2 linked regions of the Cohaesibacter sp. ES.047 genome follow. The protein of the gene in region 1 interacts with the protein of each later gene in a pairwise test. Links are inferred from orthologs where the notes say so. Each region holds a gene or a part of one and is shown on either strand. Other genes may lie near its edges. The genes, in order: rho and hfq.

The links.
Region 2: the proteins of rho (region 1) and hfq interact in binary tests that used the Escherichia coli proteins (3 or more experiments, as listed by UniProt). The link is inferred for Cohaesibacter sp. ES.047 from one-to-one orthologs.

The regions. Positions count from the first base shown.
Region 1 is NZ_LT907844.1:774,263-784,618, forward strand. Bases 2,747-5,595 are described here. They hold rho (transcription termination factor Rho), read left to right. Parts: upstream 2,747-3,462; coding sequence 3,463-4,728; downstream 4,729-5,595. Other genes in these bases: hemJ (protoporphyrinogen oxidase HemJ), read left to right, coding at 2,752-3,204; mnmE (tRNA uridine-5-carboxymethylaminomethyl(34) synthesis GTPase MnmE), read left to right, coding at 4,961-5,595. In the rest of the region: CPH65_RS03440 (Maf-like protein), read right to left, coding at 1-142; CPH65_RS03445 (pyruvate, water dikinase regulatory protein), read right to left, coding at 244-1,086; hemE (uroporphyrinogen decarboxylase), read left to right, coding at 1,660-2,691; more of mnmE, read left to right, coding at 5,596-6,295; tRNA uridine-5-carboxymethylaminomethyl(34) synthesis enzyme MnmG, read left to right, coding at 6,584-8,431; 16S rRNA (guanine(527)-N(7))-methyltransferase RsmG, read left to right, coding at 8,433-9,101; CPH65_RS03485 (ParA family protein), read left to right, coding at 9,130-9,960; CPH65_RS03490 (ParB/RepB/Spo0J family partition protein), read left to right, coding at 10,048-10,356. UniProt on the Escherichia coli protein: Facilitates transcription termination by a mechanism that involves Rho binding to the nascent RNA, activation of Rho's RNA-dependent ATPase activity, and release of the mRNA from the DNA template.
Region 2 is NZ_LT907844.1:4,263,365-4,280,311, forward strand. The notes cover bases 6,351-9,073. They hold hfq (RNA chaperone Hfq), read right to left. Parts: upstream 7,978-9,073; coding sequence 7,723-7,977; downstream 6,351-7,722. Other genes in these bases: hflX (GTPase HflX), read right to left, coding at 6,351-7,662; CPH65_RS19595 (TrkH family potassium uptake protein), read right to left, coding at 8,326-9,073. Outside these bases: CPH65_RS19545 (LacI family DNA-binding transcriptional regulator), read right to left, coding at 1-296; CPH65_RS19550 (ABC transporter substrate-binding protein), read left to right, coding at 459-1,304; CPH65_RS24885 (amino acid ABC transporter permease/ATP-binding protein), read left to right, coding at 1,495-3,012; CPH65_RS19560 (hypothetical protein), read right to left, coding at 3,165-3,650; CPH65_RS19565 (TetR/AcrR family transcriptional regulator), read right to left, coding at 3,647-4,303; CPH65_RS19570 (AAA family ATPase), read right to left, coding at 4,340-4,897; CPH65_RS19575 (NAD(P)H-dependent oxidoreductase), read right to left, coding at 4,948-5,556; CPH65_RS19580 (TetR/AcrR family transcriptional regulator), read left to right, coding at 5,698-6,258; more of hflX, read right to left, coding at 6,319-6,350; more of CPH65_RS19595, read right to left, coding at 9,074-9,786; Trk system potassium transporter TrkA, read right to left, coding at 9,810-11,186; CPH65_RS19605 (sigma-54 dependent transcriptional regulator), read right to left, coding at 11,412-12,782; CPH65_RS19610 (PAS domain-containing sensor histidine kinase), read right to left, coding at 12,785-15,145; ntrC (nitrogen regulation protein NR(I)), read right to left, coding at 15,315-16,748; CPH65_RS19620 (nitrogen regulation protein NR(II)), read right to left, coding at 16,763-16,947. UniProt on the Escherichia coli protein: RNA chaperone that binds small regulatory RNA (sRNAs) and mRNAs to facilitate mRNA translational regulation in response to envelope stress, environmental stress and changes in metabolite concentrations.

The sequences.
Region 1 (10,356 bases):
GAGGCGTGCCACCGGTATCGACGAGTGGTTGTTCTGCGGCACGTTCATCAATTTCAGCGGCAACACACTCGAACGTCAGTCCGGCATTGCTTAAAAGGGTGGCGCGCGCTTGGCTTTTGGATGCAAGGATTAGCGGATACATGGTCTCGTTTGTCTCTCTCGTTATATGTAACGACCTTTAAAAGAGTTGCGGGTCGAACGGAACCTCTGCTTTGAATTTTGTCCAACGGGTTACAGTCAGGGTCACTCCGGCCTGAGCCGTTCCATTTTATGGCGTTGGTCCTGATAGAGACTGTAGATCTCGGCTGCTGTCTCCTCAATGGATTTGCGGGTCACATCCAGAATTGGCCATTGATGGATCTGGCAGAGGCGGCGCGTGTAGGCGATTTCTTCGTTGATCAGCATGCGATTGAGATAATCGCTGCTCTCCTGATCGGCGGGCAGCCCGAGAAGCCGGTGCTGGCGGATCTCCAAAATTTTTCGCGGGCTTGCGACAAGGCCGATCACCAATGGGTGTCGCGCCTGTTCCAGCTCATTGGGAATGGGGAAATTGCTCACGATGGGAATGTTGGCGACGCGAAGCCCGCGCTGCGCAAGATAGAGTGATGTCGGGGTCTTGGTGGTTCTGGAAATGCCCAGAATGACGACGTCGGCTGTCTCGAGAGACTGCAGCGCCTGACCATCGTCATGATACATAGTGTAATTGAGCGCTTCGATCCGCTGAAAGTAGTTGGCATCGAGGCTGTGCTGGGCTGCGACCTGATGACTTTGCCGGGATCCGAGATAGGAATGAAAGAGGTCAAAAACAGATGCCAATATATTGTAGGCCGGCACATGCAATGCCGCGCAAGACTCCTCGAGCCTTGTTGCGTGATCGGCATTGACCAGCGTGTAAAGAACAATCCCCGGCTCGGTCTCAATCTGCTCCAGAATGGCTGAAATCTGGCGCTCAGTCCGAATACCGGAGTGTACATGTTCGATCATGCGTGCGTGGGCATATTGTGCCGATGCTGCGCGACTCACTGCTCGCAAGGTCTCGCCGGTCGCATCGGAAATCAGATGCAGATGATAGAACTGATCGCGCATTTCTTCACTTACCCACCGAGTGTCCCAAGCTTTCTGCTCCGAGGCATAATTCTGTCAATTTTCTGTTGCAATTTCACCCTAGAAGTTGAATCGCGCGCCTGTCGATTCCTCCCCAGCTTGCGGCAGCCCTGTGGGAATCAGGGGACAAACGGCTGCTTTTGCGAGGGTCGGGTTTTTCATGCCCGTTGCCCATAGATTCGTCCCCAGAACGATCTGCGCGGAGGCTGGTTTGTTAACACTCCGTTTACGAAGGTTAACAAACAATTAATGCACAAGCTTTGCAGAATCCGCTACCACAAGTCCCACACAGCTTATCAATTTGTGACGCAACAAAGCGTTCTGGATTCCTTGAGGATTCTGATTTGTCCCCGCAATTCCCGAGTCGGTTAAGAAAGCCTTAATACCCAACCGCGATGGTTTTCCAAGATGTGATGTGGGTGAAATGTGGGTGAAAAAGATATCCCGCTATCCACTGCCTAAAAGAATAAACAGACTCTTAAAATAGAAATTATTTATTGGGTTTTTGGGGATGAACATGCTCAGATGTGAGCGTCAAAACAGAGGGACAGAATCGTGACCAACCGACGCCTCCTAAATGTTCTTTCGGGGAAGAAAGAACAGATTCCACCCATATGGCTCATGCGGCAAGCTGGGCGGTATTTACCAGAATATCGGGCAACCCGTGCCGAAGCAGGCAGCTTCCTGGATCTTTGCTACAATCCCGAATTGGCGACCGAAGTAACGATGCAGCCCATTCGGCGGTTTGGTTTTGATGCAGCCATTCTCTTTTCCGACATTCTGGTCATTCCTGATGCACTTGGGCGTTCAGTCCGGTTTGTTCAAGGGGAAGGCCCGAAGCTCGATCCCATTTCTCCTTCGGAAGTTGCTGATCTTGATCCCTCTTTGGTGCTTAAGCGCCTTCAACCGGTGTTCGAGGCGGTCGAGCGTGTTCGTGATACCTTGCCGGATGAAACGACCTTTCTTGGGTTTTGTGGTGCTCCCTGGACCGTAGCGACCTACATGATTGCTGGGCAGGGAACCCCTGATCAGGCACCCGCGCGGCTATTTGCCCGGCGCGAACCCGAAGCTTTCAAGCATTTGATGGATGTGCTGGTCGACGCGTCGATCCTCTATCTCGTCAAACAATTGCGCTCGGGCGCGGATGCGGTTCAGATTTTCGACAGTTGGGCTGGTGTTCTCGATGATGCGTTGTTCCTGTCAGCATCGCAGGATCCAATCGCCCGAATCGTCAAGGGTGTGCGGGCAGAGGTTCCTGATGCCAAGATCATCGGCTTTCCCAAGGGAGCGGCTCAGAGGCTTCATGGCTTCATCGAGGCAACAAAGGTGAATGCGATCGGGCTGGACTGGACTGTTCCGCTCGATTGGGCCCGGGATGAGCTGCAGGGCAAGGTCGCTCTTCAGGGCAATCTGGATCCGACATTGCTGATTACCGGCGGCAAGGATCTCGATGAGGCAATTGATCGTATTATGGAAGCCTGGAGTGATGGGCCTTTCATTTTCAATCTTGGCCATGGTATCACCCCGCAAGGAAACATCGATCTGGTGCATCAGCTGATCAACCGTGTGCGGTCCTATGCTCGCTGATAAGAAGCATTTCGGTGAGCTATTGTTCCGGATGTCGACCGATCTGGCTTGAAAGAGAATATGATGGAGTTTTTCCAGTTCCTTGACTACTCGTGGACCAAGGCCCTTCACATTATTTCGGTCATCACCTGGATGGCCGGAATTTTCTATTTGCCGCGGCTTTTCGTCTATCACGCCCAGACAGAGGTGGGGACTGATCAATCAGAGACCTTCAAGATCATGGAGCGTCGGCTATTGAAGGGAATCATGAACCCTTCCTTGATTGCTACCTGGATTTTTGGTCTCTGGCTCGCCTTCCCGCATGAGATTTGGTCAAGCGATGCGATCTGGCTCCATATCAAGTTTGTCCTTGTTTTCGCGATGACCGGGTACCATATGGTGTGTGCGCGTTACGTACGCGTTTTTGCAGCGGATGCGAATCAGAAAGACCATGTCTTCTATCGCTATTTCAACGAAATCCCGACTTTGCTGATGATTGCGATCGTCATATTGGCTGTTGTTAAACCGTTCTAAATTCCGTCTTTTGGATAGGGAAACTGCGAAAAAGCCAAGGAAATCTTCCTGATCGGGTCTGGAAGTTCATTTTTAACTCATTTGCACTTGCTACAGACCTAGGTTGCGGCTATGGTCGCCGAAATCGTGACAAAACGATAAGTCGGGAAAGCATTTATTCTTCTTCGCTTTCAAGACAACAAAGTTTAGCCTAGATTGGCGCTTTGTACTCTCCCTACTCCTTTTCCCCTGGTTGCTTACCTTTAAGAGAGTTTCGCTATGCGCGAAATGAAACTAAAAGAACTCAAAAAAAAATCCCCAACAGAGCTATTGAATTTTGCCGAAGAGCTCGAGGTCGAAAACGCCAGTACGCTGCGAAAGCAGGAACTGTTGTTTGCGATTCTCAAACAATTGGCAGACAGAGATACTGACATCATCGGCGAGGGCGTCGTCGAAGTGCTGCAGGACGGCTTTGGCTTTCTGCGCTCACCCGACGCCAATTATCTGCCCGGTCCGGATGATATCTATATTTCTCCATCTCAGATCAGACGGTTTTCTCTTCGCACCGGTGATACGGTCGAAGGGCATATTCGCAGCCCGAAAGAGGGCGAGCGCTATTTTGCCCTGTTGAAGGTGAACACCGTCAACTTCGAGGATCCTGATGCAGCGCGTCACAAGGTTCATTTCGATAACCTGACACCGCTTCACCCCGAAGACCGATTCAAGCTGGAATCCACGGATCCGACCGGCAAAGACATGTCTAGTCGTGTGATTGATCTGGTTGCGCCTCTTGGCAAGGGCCAGCGTGCTCTGATCGTGGCGCCGCCGCGGACGGGTAAAACGGTATTGCTGCAGAACCTCGCCAAGTCGATCACTGCCAATCATCCGGACAGCTGTCTTATCGTTCTTCTGATTGATGAACGTCCCGAAGAGGTGACGGACATGAAGCGGACTGTGAATGGAGAAGTGGTTTCGTCCACCTTTGACGAACCGGCATCCCGTCACGTTCAGGTCGCCGAAATGGTCATCGAAAAGGCGAAGCGTCTGGTTGAGCATGGTCGCGATGTGGTCATTCTGCTCGATTCGATCACCCGTCTTGGCCGTGCCTACAACACCGTTATCCCGTCTTCGGGCAAGGTGTTGACCGGCGGTGTTGATGCCAATGCACTTCAGCGCCCGAAACGCTTCTTTGGTGCGGCCCGTAACATCGAGGAAGGCGGGTCTTTGACGATCATCGCAACCGCCCTTATCGATACCGGCAGTCGTATGGACGAAGTGATCTTCGAGGAATTCAAGGGCACCGGCAATGCCGAGATTGTCCTGGATCGCAAGGTTTCCGACAAGCGTATCTTCCCGGCCATGGATATTCTCAAATCCGGTACCCGTAAGGAAGAGATCATGGTGGACCGCAAGGAACTGCAGAAAGTCTTTGTTCTGCGCCGTATCCTTGGGGCCATGAGCAATGTCGATGGGATCGAATTCCTGCTCGATAAACTCCGGTCAACCAAAGACAATGCCGAGTTCTTCGACAATATGAACACCTGATACCGCCCAGAGCCTCATATTGGGGCTTGCCGTGGAGATCAGGAAAGACTAGAAAGCCGTCTGACATGGGTCGGGCGGCTTTCTTTTGTCCCGACTTCTTTATCCCGCAGATCCTCCGCTGGCTGATTGCCCCTGATCATTGTGGCAGGTTTGATCGATTCGGACTTGAAATGATCTGCGTTTCCTGAAGACAAGATTGAGCCGGCATCATCCCGGCCATCAGGATGAAACAATGAGTCGCGATACCATCTTTGCCCTGTCGAGCGGTCCTGTGCCGGCTGGCGTTGCAGTCGTTCGGATTTCAGGTCCGAAGGCGCATGCCGTCATGATGACCTTGATTGATTCGGAGCCGAAACCCAGACTTGCCGCGCTGCGCTATGTGACTGATCCGGCGACTGGTGATGTGATTGATCAGGCACTGGTGCTCTCTTTTCCTGGTGAGAAATCTTTCACCGGAGAGGATACGGTCGAGTTTCATCTCCATGGCGGACGGGCAATCGTCAAGGCCATGATCGATCTACTCGGATCCTTTGAGGGCTGCCGACTGGCTGAAGCGGGCGAATTCGCGCGTCGGGCGTTTGAAAATGGCAAGTTCGATCTGACCGAGATTGAGGGGTTGGCCGATCTGATTGATGCGGATACGGAAAATCAGCGCAAGCAGGCCATGCGCCAGGCCAGTGGGGCGCACCGAAGCGTCATTGATGGATGGCGCGATGTGCTTCTCTATGCCCGCAGTATGATCGAGGCTGAACTTGATTTTGCCGATGAGGAGGATGTGCCGGGCAGCGTATCGGATGTGATCTGGCTCAAGCTTGATGCCTTGAAATACGAAATCGAGGACCATCTGTCTCGCGCAGATCACGGCGAACGATTGCGCAATGGCATGACCGTTGTTCTGGTCGGGCATCCCAATGCCGGGAAGTCATCCTTGCTCAATTGGTTTGCCAAGCGTGATGTTGCTATTGTGACAGAGGAAGCGGGCACAACGCGCGATCTTTTGGAGCTGCATCTCGATATTGCTGGCTATCCGGTGACGATGATCGATACGGCCGGGCTGCGCGAGGCAGAGAATCTTGTCGAGCGGGAAGGGATTCGGCGCGCGCTTGAAAAGAGCGAACATGCGGATCTGTTGATTGAGATCGTCGATGCCAGCTCGGTCGATAAACGTGTTGAGGTGAAAAGCCGAGCGCGTCGCATGGTTTTGTTTAACAAGCAGGATCGAATCGGATCAGAAACGAAGCCCGTCAATTCAGGTGCAGAAGAGGAGTTTTCTGTTGCTGTTAAGACTGGGTTAGGGATGGCCAACTTTTACGATTCGTTTGTGAAACAAATTAAAGAATCCTTTAACGGTGCAGAAGATGTGCTGATTACTCGCAAAAGACATGAGACATATTTGCGTGAATGTGTGGATAATGTGGATAAAGCGCTTATCTACTCAGATTCACCACTGGAAATTCGCTCTGAATTCTTGCGCACGGCTGGGGATTCATTGGGGAAAATCACTGGAAGAATTGATGTCGAGGAGATGCTCGGCGTGATTTTTTCACAGTTCTGTGTGGGCAAATAGTGGATCGTTTCACGTGAAACAGCGTTTTTGAATTTTGCGATTGACTCTGTGTTTCACGTGAATCGGTGAGTCGCGAAATTTTTACCATTCCACCTTTGCCTGTTTCACGTGAATCGCGGTTTTTCGCCATTTTAGGGGCTAGAGCGGTTTCACGTGAATCCGTATAGTGTGGATCTCAGGTTTAGCTGCGATTCTTTAACAAAGTTTGAAGATAGTGGGTTCGGGGCAGGGAATGCGGTCCTGTAGCAAAAACGAGCCGGGCCTAAGTCCGGATAGGTGAGAGAATATATGACCCAGTTTGATGTGGTTGTTGTTGGTGGCGGTCACGCCGGTACAGAGGCTGCTGCCGCGGCAGCGCGTTCGGGTGCCAAAGTGGCGCTCGTGACCCATAGTCGCGACAAAATTGGTGTGATGTCCTGTAATCCGGCGATCGGTGGTCTCGGTAAGGGGCATCTTGTGCGCGAGATTGATGCGCTTGGCGGCTTGATGGGACTGGCCGCGGACCGTGGTGGGATCCAGTTCCGTCTGCTTAATCGCCGGAAGGGTCCAGCAGTGCAGGGGCCTCGGGCGCAGGCCGATCGCAAGCTTTATCGTCAAGCGGTGCAGGATCTGTTGTTCGCGACGCCCAACCTGACCGTGATCGAAGAAGAGGTTGCTGATCTGTCGATTGTTGAAGGACAGATCGCTGGGGTTTCTTTATCGGATGGTCGCAATGTTCCGTGCGGTGCCGTGGTTTTGACGACCGGGACATTTTTGCGTGGGCTTATTCATATCGGTGAGAGAAGCTTTTCCGCCGGGCGTATGGGCGATCCGGCTGCCAACGATCTGTCTTTACGTATGATGTCGGAGAATTTTCGTCTTGGTCGGCTGAAAACCGGGACACCGGCACGGCTCAATGGGGATACGATTGACTATTCATCGCTTGGTGTGCAGCCGGGTGATGCGGTGCCTGTGGCCTTTTCCTATCTCACCAGCGCAATTTCTTCGCCCCAGATTAATTGCCATATCACGCGCACCACTGAAAAGACGCATCAGATCATTCGCGAGAATATGCACAAATCCGCGATGTATTCAGGCAAGATTGAAGGGACGGGGCCACGCTATTGTCCCTCCATCGAAGACAAGATCAATCGCTTCGGAGAGCGGGATGGTCACCAGATTTTTCTGGAACCTGAAGGCCTTGACGTCAATACGGTTTATCCGAATGGTATTTCGACCTCTTTGCCGGAGGACGTGCAGGATGCTTACATTCGCTCGATACCCGGGCTGGAATCCGTTGAAATTCAACAGTATGGCTATGCGATCGAATATGACTATATCGATCCGACCGAATTGAAGGCAACGCTTGAAACCAAGCGGGTTGGAGGACTTTTCCTTGCGGGTCAGATCAACGGGACAACCGGATATGAGGAGGCGGGCGCGCAAGGGCTGATTGCTGGTCTGAATGCGGCGCGTTTGTGTGGCGATCAAGACGGCGTCGTGCTGTCGAGGTCTGAGGCCTATATCGGTGTGATGATTGACGATCTGGTGACGCGCGGTGTTGCCGAACCCTATCGGATGTTCACGTCGCGCGCGGAATATCGTTTGTCTCTGCGTGCTGACAATGCGGACCAACGGTTGACGGCAAAGGCTGATGGTTGGGGTTTGATTGATAACGAACGGCGCAAGGCTTTTGCTGACAAGAAACAATCTCTTGATGCAATCATGGCGCTCGCAAAGGATAAGTCCCTGACCCCAAATGAAGCGGAGCAGGTCGGACTCAAGATCAACAAGGATGGTCAGCGGCGCAGCGCCTTTGAGCTTCTCGCTTATCCAGACCTGGATCTTAAGTGCTTGACGACGATCTGGCCAGAGTTCGGCAATTTTTCCGAAGCTATCAGTCGGCAGCTCGAGATAGAGGCACTGTATCAGGTCTATATGGAGCGGCAGACCAGTGACATAGAGACGTTCCAGAAGGACGAGGCACTGGCTATTCCCACTGCGCTCGACTTCAACAATATCAACGGGCTATCGAACGAATTGAAGCAGAAGCTGTCTCTGGTGCGTCCGCAGACCCTTGGTCAGGCGTCTCGCGTTGATGGCATGACGCCGGCAGCCCTGACGCTGGTTCTGGCCCATAGTAAGCGGGTATCTTGATATGACAAGCGGGTTTGAAACTCACGACAGTAAGGCTCGCGGTCTTGCTATCCTAGAAGAGATGTTTCCTGTTTCACGTGAATCTATCCACAAGCTGGGGATATATGAAGCGATCATCAGAAAATGGCAACCAGCCCAAAATCTCGTTGCCCCAAAAACACTTAATGATATCTGGTTGAGGCACATTGCTGACAGTGCACAGATATACGCAAATTATCCCCAGGCAAAGCACTGGATTGATCTTGGGTCGGGTGCCGGGTTTCCTGGTCTTGTGACAGCAGTTTTGCTGGATCAACAAGGCGAGGATTATTCGGTAAACCTCATCGAAAGCAACGGCCGGAAGGCAAGTTTTCTGAGGACAGCGGCCCGGGAGATCGGTGTCAAGGTTACGGTTCACAATGACCGGATCGAAAAGGTCCTAGGCAGTTGGGATCGGCCCGTTGAGGCGATCAGTGCGAGAGCACTCACATCTTTCGATAATCTGTGTGATTTTGTTCATCCGTTTTTGTCAAAGGGGTGTGCTGGTGTTTTCCACAAAGGTCGGGACTTTGATCGAGAATTGGAAGAGGCCAGTGTGCGCTGGAACGCAGATCTGGTACAAAAGCAGAGCAGGACAGATCCGGATGCGCGAATCGTCATACTGCACCGCTTATCATCAAAAGACGCATAGTGAAACAGATGCAAAGTGAGGCCACTTTATGAGTTCACTGCCCGACTCTCCCCGTGTTTTGACCCTTGCCAACCAGAAGGGCGGCGTCGGGAAAACCACGACAGCAATCAATCTGGGCACAGCGCTGGCGGCCATTGGCGAGACGGTGCTGATCGTTGACGTTGATCCGCAGGGTAACGCCAGCACCGGCCTTGGTATCGATCGCAAAGCGCGCCAGATTTCAACTGCAGAATTGCTGCTCAACGAGGCCACTTTGCTGGAGGCGGCCATTCCGACCGCCGTTCCGCGTCTCTCTGTTGCTGCCTCGACCATGGACCTTCTGGGTCTTGAACAGGAAATTTCAACCGATAAGGATCGCGCCTACCGACTTCGCAATGTGCTGCAACAGCATGGTGCACTCGGTGACACGATACCCGAGGATAAGCGGTTCACCTATGTGCTGATCGACTGCCCGCCGTCGCTCAACCTTTTGACGATCAACGCGATGGCGGCCGCGCATTCCATTCTGGTGCCGTTGCAATGCGAGTTTTTTGCCCTTGAGGGTCTGACCCAGTTGATCCAGACCGTCAATCAGGTGAAGGGCGCGCTCAATCCGGAACTGTCGATCCATGGCATCGTGATGACCATGTATGACAGCCGCAACAATCTCTCCAATCAGGTCGTTGATGATGTGCGTGAACATATGGGGGATAAGGTTTACGACACGATCATTCCGCGAAATGTCAGAATTTCGGAAGCGCCGTCTTACGGCAAGCCTGCATTGCTCTATGATCTGAAATGCTCGGGCAGTCAGGCCTATCTGAAACTGGCGTCGGAAATCATCCAGCGAGAGAAAAAGCTTAGGAACAAGGCGGCCTGAGATGGCCATGGGTCTATCTATCATGAGAGGAATTGGGGTCGCGGCATTGAGGTCATGACGCGCGGGTCCAGTTAGAATGCGGACAAAATGGTGAAGAAAGCAACTGAAGGAAAACGTCTGGGCCGAGGGCTGGCTGCCCTCATCGGGGATATTGACAACGAAGCTCAGGCGGTCGAGCGGGCACGGTCCCAACGCAGAATTCCAATTGAATTCTTGCGTCCCAACCCTCGCAATCCACGGCGCGACTTTGCGCAAGGGGATCTTGATGATCTGACCAAGTCGGTCAAGGAAAAAGGCATTATGCAGCCGATCCTCTGCCGTCCGGTGGAAGGGGAGGACGATTCCTTTGAGATTATCGCCGGTGAACGACGCTGGCGTGCTGCTCAGGGAGCGGGT
Region 2 (16,947 bases), 3.5 Mb from region 1 along the record:
AATCCGCTCGCATTGGCAACGTCGGTGATACTTCTCACAGCAATACCAAAGAATGAGTTTTCGATGTCACCCACCACAACACCGATGGTTTTCGATTTTCCGGTAGTCATCGAACGAGCCAACTCATTTGCTCTATATTTCAGAGACTTGGCAGAGGCTTGCACGCGTTCGCGGACTTTTTCGCTTGTCACGCCATAGCCCCCAAGCACACGCGCTGCGGTCGACTTGGAAACATGTGCATGTCGGGCAACGTCGGCAACGGTGACGGCAGGAGACTGAAGTTTCTTTTTATCCATAATTTAAATGCCTACAGACGAGTTGACGGTCAGTCAAGATCATTATAGTCTTTCATTGAGACCGGTCTCATTAATAAGGATCGGAATAAAATTCGCCAAAATCACTCACTTTCGATTTTGTCGGTTCAAACACCAAATAAGCCAGATAACCGGCAAGCCCCCATGGAGAACAGCATGAAGATTACCAATCTTTTCGGCAAATTCACCCGCCGTTCCTACCTGGCAATGATGTCAGGTCTAGTTGTATCCTGTCTCGTTGCTCCCGCCAACGCTGCAGATGACAATCCCTACGGACTTTTGGATACTGACTCCATTATGGTAGGCACCATGTCCGATGCGAAACCATATGCGTTTGTGACTGCAGACGGCACATTTTCCGGTTTCGACGTTGAGTTCTTCCAAAACATTGCCAAACGGCTCGGCTTCGAAAAAGATCAGGTCACCTTTGTTGGTCAGGATTTCGCAGCACTTATTCCTTCCGTTGTCAATGGCCGCTTTGACGTGGCCGTCGGCGCGATCGGCACCACCGCGCAACGTCAGAAAGTCGCTGACTTCACGGATGGTTATCTCGCAGGCTTCCTCTCGGTTCTCAGTTCCGATGAATCGCTGTCCACCATCGAAGCCCTGGATGACAAGCGCCTCGGCATCGTGCAGGGCACTTTGCAGGATGACTATGCGCAGAAGCATTTCCCCAAAGCTCAGCTGGTTCGTTTCCCAGACAACAACAGCGCCGTTGCTGCCCTGAACAATGGCATGGTCGACGCTCACTTCCTCGATTTCGAAGCAGCCAAACAGTTCGGTAAAAACTATCCGGGCCTGAAAGTCATGCAGAACTTCGCATCCTTCGATGCACCCGCAGGTTTCGTTGTGCGTAAAGGAAACAGCAGGCTGCTTGACGCACTCAATGAAAAGATCCACGAAGCCATGCAGGATGGCACTTGGAAAGAACTGCACAGCAAGTGGTTCCCAGGCAGCCCGATGCCTAAACAGTATCTCCCGCAGAACTGATTACTCGTCATTGCAAAACCAGCAATTCAAGAAGCATGGGGGCGGAGCATTCCGCCCCCAAAGGCAAAAAGTAAAAAAGTCGAGGTGTTTTAGCGTGCCCTATTACCTTCCCATACCTGAAGGACACGCCGCATCTCCATCGACCAAACAGGGCTTTCTCGCCAGACGGTAACAAACAGGACAACAGCAGATGGAGTGGTTAGAAACCCTAAGACGTAGCTTTCTCGATTTCGACGCTATGGCTTCAGTTCTGCCCAGTATGTTTTACATCGGGCTCAAGAACACACTAATTCTCGCAGCATTTTCAACATTCTTCGGCGTTCTTATCGGCATTGTGCTGGCGGTCATGGGCATCTCCCGGTCCCCTTGGCTTAAGCTGCCCGCGCGTATCTATACCGATATTTTCCGTGGTCTCCCCGCAACCGTAACCATCCTGTTGATCGGTCAGGGCTTTGCCCGCATCGGTCGCGAGCTGTTCGGCCCCTCCCCCTTTCCTTTGGGAATTGCCGCACTCAGCCTGATTGCTGGCGCTTACATCGGCGAAATCTTTCGCTCGGGTATCCAGAGCGTTGACAAGGGCCAGATGGAAGCCAGCCGCGCTCTTTCCATGAGCTACGGTCAGGGAATGCGTCTTATCGTCATCCCGCAGGGTATCCGCCGCATTCTCCCCGCCCTCGTCAACCAGTTCATCGGCAACGTCAAGGATTCGAGCCTTGTCTACTTCCTTGGCTTGCTTACCTACCAGCGCGATCTGTTCCGCGTTGGTCAGGATCAGGCTGTGGTCACAGGCAATCTCTCGCCGTTGCTCCTTGCAGGCGTCTTCTATCTGATAATCACGGTGCCGCTCACCCATCTGGTCAACTATATCGACGACAGGCTCCGCACCGGCAAGGTCACCAAGTCAGGCCCGGTCTCAGGCCTTGAGGAAGTAACCGAACAAGCCTCTGTCCCCAACCTTCCTGCGGTCGAGAAACCGGCCTTCAGGGGCGGCAGCCTGAAAATCTCGAACCTGACCATGGCCTATGACGACATCGATGTGCTCAAGGATATCTCGCTCGAGGTTCCCGCTGGCTCCGTGACCTGCGTCATCGGACCCTCCGGCTCGGGCAAGTCCACCCTGCTGCGCGGTCTGAACCGTCTGGTCGAGCCCAAGTCCGGCGCGGTCACTCTGGACAGCAGCGATGTGCTGACCATGCATCCCGAGAAGCTTCGCCGCCGCATCGGAATGGTCTTCCAGCACTTCAACCTGTTCCCCGACCATACTGCACTGCAGAATGTCAGTCTGGCGCTGAACAAGGTCAAGAAGATGCCGATTGCCGAGGCTCGCAAACTTGCCGAGGAACGCCTCTCTGAAGTGGGGCTTGCCTCCCGCATGAATCATCGGCCTGCCAACCTGTCTGGCGGCCAGCAACAGCGTGTTGCCATCGCCCGGACACTGGCCATGGAACCGGAAGTCATCCTCTTTGATGAGGTGACAAGTGCGCTTGACCCTGAACTCGTCAAGGGCGTTCTGGAACTGATGACAGATCTTGGCAAGCGCGGCATGACAATGCTTGTCGTCACCCACGAAATGGGCTTTGCCCGCAAGGTGGCCGATCAGGTCGTTTTCATGGATGAGGGCCGCATCGTCGAGGCGGGTACGCCCGAGCAGATCTTCGATCATCCCAAGAATGACCGTCTCCAGCACTTCCTGCAGGAAGTGCTCTGACAAGCAGCGGCGCACATCATGGCGCTGCACATCACCAAGTAAAAAGGGGAAGCAACCAAGGTTGCTTCCCCTTTTTTTGTGTGCATCAGTCGGCTCCGGATTGTTTCTTTGCCTTCGTTTCGAGTGACCCAGCGCGATCCCTTGAAATCCCGCTACATCGCTGACAAGGTTGCGAAGATAACGATGCCAATTCCAACTGCGCTGAGGACAAAGAGCAATCCTCTAGAAAGCCCGCTCGGAACGCCTCCCCTGTCTCCTTGTGAAGCGGAAACAGACCGGATGCTTGCGACGATAAGCATCACCCCAAGGACCGTGCCAACGCTCTCCAATGTGGTTAGCACTGTCGACATTGGATTTTGTGATACGGGGAAAATATGCAGGAGATCCGCCACATAAACCGCAACATACGCAACACCGGCTACTACCGGCCACATACCGGTTCTGCCATAGCGTAAGGCAGCGTAGGCAAGGATGAAACTGCCCAGTCCCAGGATGGTCAAAAAGACATTGAAAGCGGCCAGAACAGAAACGGAATAGTGCGGAAAGACTCTGGTTTCAACGAACCCGCCCGGCACCATCAGGGCCAGATTGAGGGCGCTTAACAGAACGAGGATTCCAACGATACGAGAATGAGTCATGAGTTTTTTCTATCGGATTGATGCGTGGGGAATTGTTGAGGCGGAAGAAGGGGTGCTATCAGCATGCCAAAGGCACGTTGGGACAAGATGGTTTCTTCTTCGCTGGATAGGTCTTGAGCGTAATTTGCAAACCAGCGATCAATCGTTGTCGCAAGGTCTAGCGTGACGCTTGTCAGAAGCGTGTGCGGAACGTCATCTCGAATGGCACCAACAGATTGACCTACGCCGACGAACTTTTCAATTTGGGTCTGCAGCCGAGTAAGCGGCTCTTCGAACGCACGCTTTGCAGCGACTTCGTGGTGCAGGATCCGAACCAACTCCGCAAGACTTTTGTCTTCGTTGAGCGCTGTCGTCACCTGTTCAACCAAGCCAGAAATACCTAGCCAGAATGCCCGTGCATCCGTGGCTTGAAGCGGAACCGACAGCGTAGACTCATCGATATGAGGCAGGCGAGCTTCGAGAGTGGCACGATACAATTCGCCCTTATTGGCAAAGTAGTGATAGGTGCGCCCTTTGCTCACGCCAGCGCGCTTCAAAATCCGGTTCAGGGAAGCCCCTTCCAGCCCATATGCGCAGAATTCATCTTCGGCTGGTTCCAGCCAAAGCAGGCGATCTTGTTTGCTCAGCGCCAGAAATCGGTCTCGTGGGGTCATGATGATGTCTTCTCAAACACTCCATAGACTACTAGTCTAAATCGTTGAGAAGGAATTAGACCACTGGTCTAATTTTGTCAAGACGAGCTCAGCCCGTTCCGTCACCGACACTTTGGGTAGCACATGCAGAGTATAGCCGAGCTTTTCCAAAGTGCGGGTGATGCGCAGATGTTCCTGAACCGCCGCATCAAAGTCATGCCTGCGTTCATCGTCCCCAACGAACAGCTCTTGCCATGGCGGAACGATGAAAACACGCTTCGCATATGGCGGAGTTTGACCAAGGGTTTCGCTTGCTGTCGGCCCGCCGGAATGCTCCAAAGCAACAGCGGCATCGATCAGCCCCCGGTCGAAGAAGACGGGACCATCCAGACGCTTCGCCCTCTCCAGATCGGCCTTGGCCACCTCGATGGCTCGGAGCGCGAATGCGTTCATATCCACCCATGGCAGGGCCTTACCGTCTCCCGCCAACTCATCCGCAACGATGCGACGACCCGGCTCTGGCATAGTTGCAAAGCCACGGTCGGCCAAGGCATCGAGCAGGGTCGATTTTCCCCCACCCGAACACCCCGTTAGCAGTATCAATCGATCGTTCAATGCATTTCCCTTTCTTTTGGCTCTTTGAACCTGATCCAGCACCTTCTAACTCAACGTGCGGTTTGAGCGAATTTTCCAACCTTGGTCAGCCACTTCTCGCGAACCTGCGCGGTCGAGGCCTTGGTGGTGGCGAAGTTGGTGACCTGCACCGGCGAGAAGCCGACATAGCCCAGAATTTGCTTCTTGATCTGCTTGGCGATGGCAGCACCCAAAAACAATTTGAAGTACCAGTTGGGCGTATCTGATGTGATGAACACATGCGCGGTTTTGTTGGTGAGTAGTTTTTTGGGAAGTGGTGCCCCCTTTTGTTGCGCGAAAGCTCTTCCGGGCAGCAGGATCCGATCAAACAGCCCCTTCAGCTTGGCAGGCATTCCACCCCACCACAAAGGATGCGTCAGGACGAAGTGGTCACATTTTTCAAGCGCATCCCAGAACGCTTGTAGATCGGCTTCCAGCTTTGGCGCGTTCTTATAGGTCGCTTGCCCGAAGTCGCTGTTAAACTGCATATCTGCCAGGTTGAACCGCGCGACATGATAGCCCGCATTCTGCGCTTTTTGTTCATATCGGTCTGCGATACCTTTAGACAAACTGCTCCCGGCAGGATGTCCATTCAGAATCAAGATATGGTTGCCTTTGTTTTCTTTGTTGCCGATTGCCATTTGAGTCTCCATAAAATTGACCGCGGTCAATTTCTATATAGAATGGTTAGGGCCATATGCAATATCAAAAATTGACTGCGGTCATTTTTTCTTAGGAGAGAGCCAATTCAAAAGAGAAGCTATGAGACGAGAGCGAACATTCTGGAAGCAGCTCGGAAACTGACAAAAGGGAAATCATTTGACGATGTGTCCATGGATTCGATAGCGAAAGAATCCAGCGTCGCCAAAGGATCGCTCTTCGCACATTTTGGCGACAAGAACAGCTTGTTCTCGTACCTTGTTGCAGAGCGCATTCAGGCAATTGTTGACGATTGGGAAAAGGAGTCTGCTGGCGTAGAAAGTCCGCAGGACTATCTTGTTCGTCAGAGTATGAAGCTGATCCGTCTTCTCAGTGCTGACAGAACAGTTCTTCAAATCTATCTGGATTTTTCGGGAGCAACGTCCCACAAAACATCCGAACAGTTTCTGGCGGCACTCGACGCGCTGGAGACCAAATTGCTGTCATTTCTGGAAGACTGGAGCAAGGATGCGACTGAAGGAATCAGGACGGATCTTGTCCCCGCAGACCTTGCGGCCGGCATTTCTGCCTTCGTCACGACGGCTGCCATCTATCGATCATGCAGCAAGATCGGCTCAGATTCCGAGTGCCAAACGCTATTGGCTCGCCAGTTCCAAGCATGGCTATCTCCCGGCTGTCTTTGATGGCGACAGTTCGGTTTTGAAGACCGCGTGGTTCGGGAAGATACCACGCGGCCAATTGCTTTAATCCACGATGAAACGGTTGCGGAGTTCGCTTTGAACCTTGTCGGCAGCGCGAACCTTGAGGTCGATGCCGTCCTCGCTGTCGAGACGGTCCAGAACATCGCAGTGACGATAGAGCCAGGCGAGGCCCTCGCCGTCCTCGACGGCCAAATGCAGCTTGAGGATATTGTCATTCTGGGCGAGCTTGGCTTCGATCTCGTCGAGCAGGATATCCGTCCCCTCGCCGCTGACCGCAGACAGAGCGACCGGTTGCAACTGCTCTGTCGCCTTTGATGGCTGCTGGCTCGCGGCACGCTCGATCACCTTCTGCCGATCATCGTCTTCAAGCAGATCGATCTTGTTCCAAACCTCGATCACACGCGGATCTTCATCGATCTCAATGCCCAGATCGTGCAGCACATTGGCCACATCCTCGGCCTGCGCGCCTGTATCCTCATGGGCAATATCGCGCACATGCAGAATAACGTCGGCCTCGAGCACCTCTTCAAGCGTCGCCTGGAAGGCCGCAATCAGATGGGTCGGCAGATCGGAAATGAAGCCCACAGTGTCAGACAGGATTACCGGCCGACCATGGGGCAGTGTCATGGTGCGAAGGGTTGGATCGAGCGTAGCAAACAGCAGATCCTTGGCAAAGATCCCCGCCCCCGTCAGATGATTGAACAGCGTCGACTTGCCAGCGTTGGTATAGCCGACCAGAGCCACGATTGGATGCGGAACCTTCTGGCGGTTACTGCGATGCAGCCCGCGCGTCCGGCGTACCTGTTCAATATCCTTCTCAAGACGTGTGATCTTTTCCTGCAGGGCCCTGCGGTCGGCCTCGATCTGGGTTTCACCGGGACCACCCATGAAGCCGATCCCGCCGCGCTGGCGTTCAAGGTGCGTCCAACTGCGAACAAGTCGGCCTTTCTGATAATTCAGATGCGCCAGTTCGACCTGAAGCCGCCCTTCCTTGGTGCGGGCACGACGACCGAAAATCTCAAGAATGAGGCCGGTTCGGTCGAGAACCTTTGAGTCCCATTCCTTTTCGAGGTTGCGTTGCTGGATCGGAGTGAGCGGATAATCTATGATGATCAAGTCGACCTTTTCGCGGTCAATGATATCCCAGATATCCTCCAGTTTACCCTTCCCGATGAGGGTCGAGGGGCGAAGCGCATTGAGCGGAATGCGGATGACATCGACGACATCAAGCTCGATGGCAGCGGCCAGACCGGCGGCTTCCTCCAGACGTGAATCATCGGTCCGCCGAACGATCTTTCCTTCGGCAGCCGCCTTGTTTTGCAAATTCTGCGATAGAATGGGAACCAGAACAAGCGAACGGGTCGCAACCGTCTCTCGCTTGATCATCTTCTTCTGCGATCGCCGTTTGGCTCCGCTTTCTTCTAGATCTTCTTTATCTTCTGACAATCAGCCTTCAGCCTTCTCGCCATTTTCTGCCGCTTCGAAGAGCGACAATGGCCCATTTGGCATAATGGTGGAAATGGCATGTTTATAAACCAGCTGCGAATGCCCATCGCGCCGCAACAACACACAAAAATTATCAAACCAGGTCACAACACCCTGCAACTTAACCCCATTGACCAGAAAAATGGTCAGCGGTGTTTTAGTTTTGCGAACGTGATTGAGAAAGGTATCCTGGAGGTTCTGGGCTCTTTCTGCCATAGGTCCTGCCTTATTGTTGTCGTTTATCTCGTAAGATGTTGCTTTAATGGAACCACCATTATGACCTAGTCACAAGAATTAGACCAGACCGGCAAACCCCATAAACTCGCCACCAGCCTCACTGGCAGTGATATTTTCCACATGTCTGGGGATATCGGCAAATTGCTACGACAAAACCGAGTCCCCCAACAACACCGGCCGCGCAATTTTATTCCTGAACCATCGAGTACCGATAAGATCGATTCTCGGAGGAACAGTTTACCCATATTGAGACACTTGCCAAGTCTCAAACGCAACCATTCTATGCACTAAAACTGAAAACCACTCTAAAATGAAGTCATAAACGGATCACCGGCGCCAGAAGTTCACATTAAACGCACCAAACAGAACGATAATTTCAATTCGCCCGAGGATCATTGTGACAACCAGCGCATATTTGATAACCAGCCCCATCTCCGCATAAGGCGGCCACTCGCCAGTTTGGCTCCATCCTGATTGATAGAGTGGGCCGATGTTCGAAAAGCTCGATATGGCCGCAACGAGACCTCCGTCAAAGTGACCGATCTCATAGGTCACCATACCGGTGACAATGGCAATCAGGATCATCGACAACAGGAACGAAGCCCAAATCGCCTTCATCAACTGAATGGTATATTCGGTTCGGCCAAGGCGGCCTCCACGGATCGAATGCGGATAGATCAGGCGCCCCACCTCGCGCGTTGCCTGAAGGATCATGGCGCCAATCCGATAAAGCTTGAGCCCTCCCGCCGTTGAGAAAGGCGTCGCACCAATGAGGGCCACACAGATGACGAGAATGCCCGGCAGAACTGTCACGTCCGCATGACGCAATTCAAACCCGGTCGTGGAGACCAGAGACGCCGCCGCAAAGAACCCCTGCCGCAGAGCGGACAAAGGCGGCAACACAGATGCACTGCCCGCCAGTTGGAACAGCGTAATGGAATAGAAAAGCCCCAAGACCCCGATGATGGCCAGAAGGGCGTAGCTTTCACCCTGTTCGTACGAAAGCTGAAATTTGCCGCGCACCGCCATCCGGTGCCACAAAATGCTGGACGCTCCGATCACCATCCCCACCGCAACAATCAGCTCGGCGAAACGATTGTCATAGACAGACAGGGGGCCATCAACCGGCATGAAACCGCCTGTTGAAATGGTTGAAAAGGCAAGACAAAGGGAATCAAAAGGAGGCAGCCCTGAAATGATCAAAAGCCACGCCAGCCCCATCGTCACAAGGCCGTAAGCACCTCCAACCTGCCGAATGACATAGAAGGTGCGCCCGGACTCGTCGCCCAGATTGCGCTCTGTGATCCCGGTCTGGTGATCAGGCAATCCGCCCACCCCGCCGGGGGCCAGAATAAGCAGGAAGCTCAGCAACGTAAGAAAGCCGCCAAACCATTGCAAAATGGCCCGCCAGAAGATCAGCGCACGCGGCACGGGTTCCAATACCGTGAAGACCGTGGATCCGGTCGTCGTCAGCGCTGAGGCTGCCTCAAACAGCGCATCAATGCCGGAAAGCTGTCCTGACAGAATGAAGGGAAACGCACCGGCGAACGGCAAACCAAACCACGCAAGCACACACAGAAGGAAGGTTTGCGCATTGACCAGATCTTTCTTCTGCCCACGAAGGGCAAAATAGACCCCACCCGACAGAAAGCCGGTCAGGCCCGCAACGAGCAGAAACCCGCCTGCCAGTTCCGTATTTCCCGAACTGAGTGCAACGAGCGCCGTAGGCAGCATGAGTGCGCCCAATGCTCCAAGCAGGATCGACAGGAAATAGAGGATTGCGGTCATCCGGTGACAGCCCTTTTCGTGCCTTAGAAGAACTCGAAGCTGACACGGAACAGCATTTCAACCTGTTTGACGCGATCAGCCAAAGCAAACAGGATGACACGGTCCCCCGCCTCGATCTGAACGTCGCCGTTGGGCATGATCACCTGCTTGTCACGGTAGATTGCTCCAACACGAACCCCTTCGGGAAATTCGACACTGCGCAAAGGCCGACCGACAAGCGGTGACGTCTCCAGCGCTTCTGCCTCGATGCCTTCTGCCGCACCATCCTCGACCGCGTGTACTCCGCGAATACGGCCGCGGCGAACATGCTGCAGGATTTTGGAAATCGTCACCGAGCGCGGGTTCACATAGGCATCAATGCCCAGATCATGCGCCAAATCGGGATAATGGGAATCATTGAGCAGGGCCATGGTGCGCGTACAGCCCAGACGCTTGGCCATCGCACAGGACAGGATATTGACCTGATCATTGTTGGTCAGCGCAATCAGCGTATCCGCGTCCCGCACATCGGCTTCCTTCAGGATATCCTGATCAAGCGCACTGCCCTGCAGAACAATCGTGTCCTTGAAATCATTGGCAATCTTGATCGCCCGGTCGCGGTCCAGCTCGATCACCTTGGCGCGTGTGCGCGCACGTCTTGCTTCAATTGCCATGGCGACATACCGACCGATGTTCCCGCCACCCGCGATCACGACGCGGTTGGCAAGCCCCTCGTCATGCCCGAAGATATTGAGCGTCCGCCAGACCTGCTGGCGATCCACCACCACATAGGCAAGATCGCCGGCCAGCATCTGGTCCTCGGCATGGGGAACAAACAGCCGTGAATTGCGGCGGATCCCGACAACCACCGCCTGAAGATCAGGAAAGAGTTCAGTCAATTGCCGCAAGGGCGTATCGACAACCGGACATTCTTCCTCGCACAGAACCGCAATCATCAGCACTTCACCATCGGCAAAGCGCACTGTGTCCTCGGCGCCAGGCATCGCCATGCGCGACAGCACCATCTCGCCCACTTCCACCTCGGGCGAAATCACCACGTCAATGGGCAGATGCTCCCGAGAGAAGAGGTTTGCCCAATGCTTCTCCAGATAGGACTGGGCCCGCACGCGCGCTACCTTGGTCGGCACGTTGAAAAGCGAATGGGCCACCTGACAGGCGACCATATTGACTTCGTCGTAAAGGGTAACGGCGACGATCATGTCCGCTTCATCGGCCCCTGCCCGCGCCAGCACGTCCGGATGGGCACCATGGCCGACATATCCACGCACATCGAGCGTGTCGCGAATGGCAGAAACCAGAGCCGGAGAACTGTCGATCACCGTAACGTCATTCTGCTCGGAGGATAGATGTCGGGCAATACCGTAACCGACCTGACCCGCACCGCAAATCACCACTTTCATATCTTGCAGCTCTCTTTCTCAATACCAAGCTGGCGGCAAGCCCAACGCGTTTCGCAATTCGCTCCAAGGGAGCATCGCAACGAGCGGAACGACAGCAGACTCAAACCTCTTGTTCAGGCACTTTCGAAATTTATTGCACAAATTTCGCTTAAGCCCAATCACTTATCGGCGCTTGCGAAAAAGTGGGGCCATCCGTAATCGCGTTTTCGGGCGGCCGACATGCGATCAAACAACGCCAAGGCTTTTGAGCTTGCGGTGCAGTGCGGACCGCTCCATTCCGACGAATTCTGCGGTGCGTGACACATTACCACCAAACCGGGCAATCTGAGCCTTCAGATACTCCCGCTCAAACACCTCACGCGCTTTCTTGAGAGGCAAAGACATGATCTGCTCGCTGGCTTCCCCACTGCCCGGAACACTTGGGGCGGTTTCCCCAACTTCGCTGGGCAAAAGATCTGCCGTGATGATCGCGTCTTCATCCCCTTTGGTCAGGATCAGGAGGCGCTCGATATTGTTTTTCAGCTGGCGAATGTTTCCCGGCCAGTTATGCGCCTGCAATATGGCCATCGCGTCTTCACCGATTTTGCGGGATGGAAGCCCGGCGGTACTAGACAGAAGCTCCATGAAATGCAGCACCAGCTCAGGGATATCCTCACGCCGGTCAGCAAGCGGCGGAACAGCGAGGGGCACGACATTGAGGCGGTGGAAAAGGTCTTCCCGGAACCCGCCAACCTCGACCAGGCTATCCATATTGCGCGAGGTGGATGAAATGAAACGAACATCCACTTGCACAGGTTTCTGCCCGCCGACACGCACGAACTTGTTGCTGGTCAGCACACGGGTCAGTTTGCTCTGCGTTTCCATCGGCAGATCGGAAATTTCTTCCAGATAGAGCGTCCCTCCGTGAGCTTCTTCCAGCGCCCCGATCTTGCGGGGTGTGGTGCCATCGGCCTCGGTGCCGAACAGTCCGATTTCCAGATCCGTCTCGGTGAACTGGATGGCCGAAAAGGACACAAAAGGCGAAGACGAACGATGGGACTCCAGATGGATGCAGCGCGCGACCAGCTCTTTGCCACAACCAGAAGGGCCGGATATCAGCACGCGACTGTTGGTTTGAGAGATCCTCTGGACCAGTTGGCGCAGATTGTTCATGGCGCTGGAGGAGCCGATCAGCCGGTTGGTCTCACCGCTGCGCGATTGCAGATCCTTCACCTGCCGCTTAAGCGTTGAGGCCTCGAGCGCCCGCTCCGCGACGAGAATAAGCCGGTCGGCCTTGAAAGGTTTTTCAATGAAGTCATAGGCCCCGCGCTTGATGGCCGCCACCGCCGTTTCGACGCCACCATGGCCCGAGATCATCACCACCGGCAATTCCGGATGCTTCTGCTTGATCACTGCGAGCAACGCAAGCCCGTCAAGGCGGGATCCCTGAAGCCATATATCCAGAAAAATCAGGGACGGCCGTCGTTGTTCGATCAGCTCGAGCGCTTCATCGCTATGGGACGCCATGCGCGTATCATAGCCCTCATCCTCTAGAAGACCGGCGACGAGTTCGCGAATATCGACTTCATCATCAACTACAAGAATATCCGCTGACATGTTCACTCTCCTCCTGCCTGTCGCAGATTATCCAGCGACAGCCCTGAATTATGGTGTCCTTCTGCGGTGCCATCGGCACCATCCATAGACGCTACAGCATCCTTGAGAAGCCGCATCTCGATGCAGGCCCCATGCTCAAAATCGGAAACTTCCGCGGCATCCCGCAACTGGATCGAACCGCCATGCTCATTCAAAATCTTGCGCACGATGGCGAGTCCTAGACCCGTGCCCTTTTCTCTCGTCGTCATGTAAGGCTCCAGCAAGCGCTGACGATTGTTGACGGGAAACCCGATGCCATTGTCAATCACCCGGACGCAATAGGTGTCGTCCTCGACCGTGGCAACGACGAGAACTTTTCCTGCTTCTTCGTCTCGGTCCTCTCCACCATCGCGGCCACTGATCGCTTCGGTTGCATTTTTCACGATATTGGACATCGCCTGAGACAGAAGACGGTGATCAAAGGATCCGGGCATTTCTTCCGGCAGATCCGTTTCGAACGTGATGTCGTGATTGGCGACTTCAATCAGAAACACGGATTGCTTGACGACTTCCGACAGGTCTCCCGGCTCAAACACCGGTTTGGGCATGCGGGCAAACGAGGAAAACTCATCGACCATGCGTCCGATGTCACCGACCTGACGGACGATCGTGTTGACGCACTGGTCAAACACCTTGCGGTCATCATCGGCGACCTTTTTGCCATACCGACGGCGCAACCGTTCCGCTGACAACTGGATGGGAGTGAGCGGATTCTTGATCTCATGAGCAATCCGCCGCGCAACATCCGCCCACGCGGCCGAACGCTGGGCCGAAACCAGATCGGTGACATCATCAAGCGTAACCACATGGGAATGCAGGTCATCATCTCCACTTTCAGAGGTGATACGCGCCCGCAACGCCAGTTCCAAACCGCTCCGGACAACAGAAATCTGTTCTTCCAGATGCTGGGACCCGTCGGCATAGATCGCATTTTCGAAAAGATCCGCAATCTCGGGCAGCACCGATGTCAGTTTCTTGCCCAGCAACTCGCGCTCGCGCATGTTCAGGAGCTTCTGAACCGAGGGATTTGCGAGAGTGATCTGCCCCAACTCGTCAATGCCCAGAACACCGGCGCTGACACCCTCCAGCATCGCCTCGGTGAAGCGCCGCCGGGCGTCCATGGTGTCGCGAGCAAGGATGAGTTCATCCCGCTGAGAGCGCAGCTCGGTTGTCATGGTGTTGAAGGTCTGGTTGAGGCTCGAAAAATCCGATGATCCGATCTCGTTGGGCAGCCGCACAAACAGATCACCGTGACGGACCCGCTCCGCTGCGCTGATCAGACGCCGGATCGGAGCAACCAGCGTATTGGCAAAGCCGATGGCAAACCAGGTCGTCGAGAGAAGCACGATCAGCCCCGCACCGATATACAGCATGGCGAAGGCTGCCAGAATGTTTGATCGGCTGTCAAAAAAGGCCTGATATTCCTGCGCATTCTCCGATGTCATGCGCAGGAAGTTCGACACGACCGGATCGATGACCCGCACCACGAAAAGATAGGCATCGCTGAATTCGTCAAGACGCAAGATTCCGGCGACAAGGTTGGAATCCCCAAGCGCGATCAACTCTGGCTCGCTACGGGCTCGTTCGAGCAATTCGGGGGTCGGCATTCTGGGCAAGGGCTGATCAAGTCGGCTCGGACTCGCCATCATCTCCTTGCCATCTCCGCTGACGATGAATGCCGCAGGAATGCCGCGAATGCGCGCCTGACGGGCGAAGATGGCCCGGAACCGGTCTTCGGCCAACAAAAAATAGGGCTCGGAGTCGTTCAACGCCCGTCCCATCCCGAGCAGTTCGTTGCGCAGAACGCGGGCATGTTCCTTGGTGTAAGCGGTTGCGACCGTCTGCGAGCTGTTGATGATCGCCATGGTGCGCGATGAAAACCAGCGATCAAGACCGCGATCAAGGGTGATAGACGCGAAAATGGCCACCAGCACAGTCGGCACGGTCGCAACAAGGGCGAACAACCCCATGACCCGAATATGCAGGCGCGCGCCGGCCTTGCCTTTGTGGCGGGCCAGAATGATGGAACTCGCTTCCCAAGAAATCAGAAACGCCAAGCCGACCAGAATGATGCCGTTGACGATCATTGCGATGCGAATGACATCATCGGTCGGTTCGATTGAGGTAAGACCGAGCAGAACCACAAATGTGGTAACGCCGGAGACAACCGCCAGAATGACGACAGCAAGACCAACCAGCCGCACCTTGCGCTGCATGTCCGGCATCTCGCCCACCATCGACAATCCTTCAGCGAGCAAACCCGTACGTCTGCCGCTCCGGTCACTTTGGCCGGGCTCTAAATCCTTTTCGGAACGATCATTCACGCGCAACACATCCTCTGCAAAGGGCCTGATCAAACGATTGAAGCAGGCCCCTCTATTGAACTGAAATGTTGCTTAAATGTGACAGCTATCGCAATGACTGTCCATGCCCCACAGTTTGTTGTGTTAAATTAGCCACATCAAACCGGGAAAAATCGCCAAAGTCTGCCGGTCAGGCACCCCGCACCACCTGAATATCCAGATCCTTTATCTTCTTACGCAGGGTATTGCGGTTGAGTCCCAACAACTCCGCGGTCTTGATCTGGTTGCCCTTGGTCGCGGCAAGCGACGTGCAAATCAGGGGATATTCGATTTCACGCAGCAGTCTGTGATAGAGACCGGGGGGCGGCAAGCTGTCGCCGAATTCCTTGAACAATTGCTCCAGATAGGATTCCATAGCAGCAGCCAGATTCTGGACCTTCTGCTCTGGCTGAACATCCGTGGTCAGACTGATCTGATTGAGCTCATTTTCGATCTGCGCTGCCGTGATTGTTTCTTGTGGGTAAAGCGCAGCAAGACGACGCACCAGATTCTCAAGCTCGCGGACGTTGCCCGGCCAGCGATAGCGCAGCATGACATCAAGCGCATCTGGCTGGATGGTCTTGACCGGCAAGCCCTCGCGTTCGCCGACAGCGAAGAAGTGCCGCATCAGATCCTTGATATCCTCGGACCGCTCGCGCAAAGGCGGCAAACGCATCGGAACCACGTTGAGCCGGAAAAACAAATCCTCTCGGAACAGGCCCTGATGAATGAGGGACTGAAGATCCTTGTTGGTTGCGGCGATAATGCGCACATTCGTCTTGATCGGCGTGCGTCCGCCGACAGTGGTATATTCTCCCTGCTGCAGGACGCGAAGCAGACGGGTCTGCGCTTCCATCGGCATATCGCCGATCTCATCGAGGAACAAAGTCCCCCCTTCAGCCATTTCGAACTTGCCCGCCGAGCGACCAAGCGCCCCGGTGAAAGAGCCTTTCTCGTGGCCAAACAACTCCGACTCAATAAGGTCCTTGGGGATCGCCGCCATGTTGATGGCCACAAATGGTCCCTTGCGGCGTTTGCCATAATCATGCAAGGCCCGGGCAACCAGCTCCTTGCCCGTTCCGCTCTCGCCGGTGACCATAACCGTGAGATCATTTTGCATCAGGCGCGCCAGCATCCGGTAGATGTCCTGCATCGCAGCAGAGCGACCAATCAACGGAATATCCATGCCGTCGTCTTCGGTCGTCTTAAGGCTCGGGCGTGGCTCGGACAGCGCTCGTCCGGCAATGTTGATCAGTTCCTTGAGGTCGAACGGCTTGGGCAGATATTCATAAGCACCGCGCTCGGACGCCTTGATCGCCGTCATGAACGTGTTTTGCGCACTCATCACAATGACTGGCAAATTGGGTCTGGTTTTCTTGATCCTTGGCAGAACATCAAAAATATTCTCATCCGGCATCACGACATCGGTGATCACAAGATCGCCTTCCCCTTGTGAGATCCAGCTCCACAAGGTCGTCGCGTTGGATGTCAACCGAACCGTATATCCGGCGCGGGACAGCGCCTGATTGAGCACGGTGCGGATGGCAGTATCATCATCAGCCAGCAGGATTGTCCCTTTGGTCATGGTACAATCTCCTATTATAGTTCCATGTCGCTGGGTGGCAGCATGACGCGGAAAATGGTTTGACGGCCAGTTCCGTCATACTCAATCACACCTCCATGATCGCCAATCAGCTTGGCAACCAGAGCCAGTCCCAGACCGGATCCGTTCGTCTTGGAGGTGACAAAGGGGTCGAACAGACAATCTTCGATTTCCTTGGGAA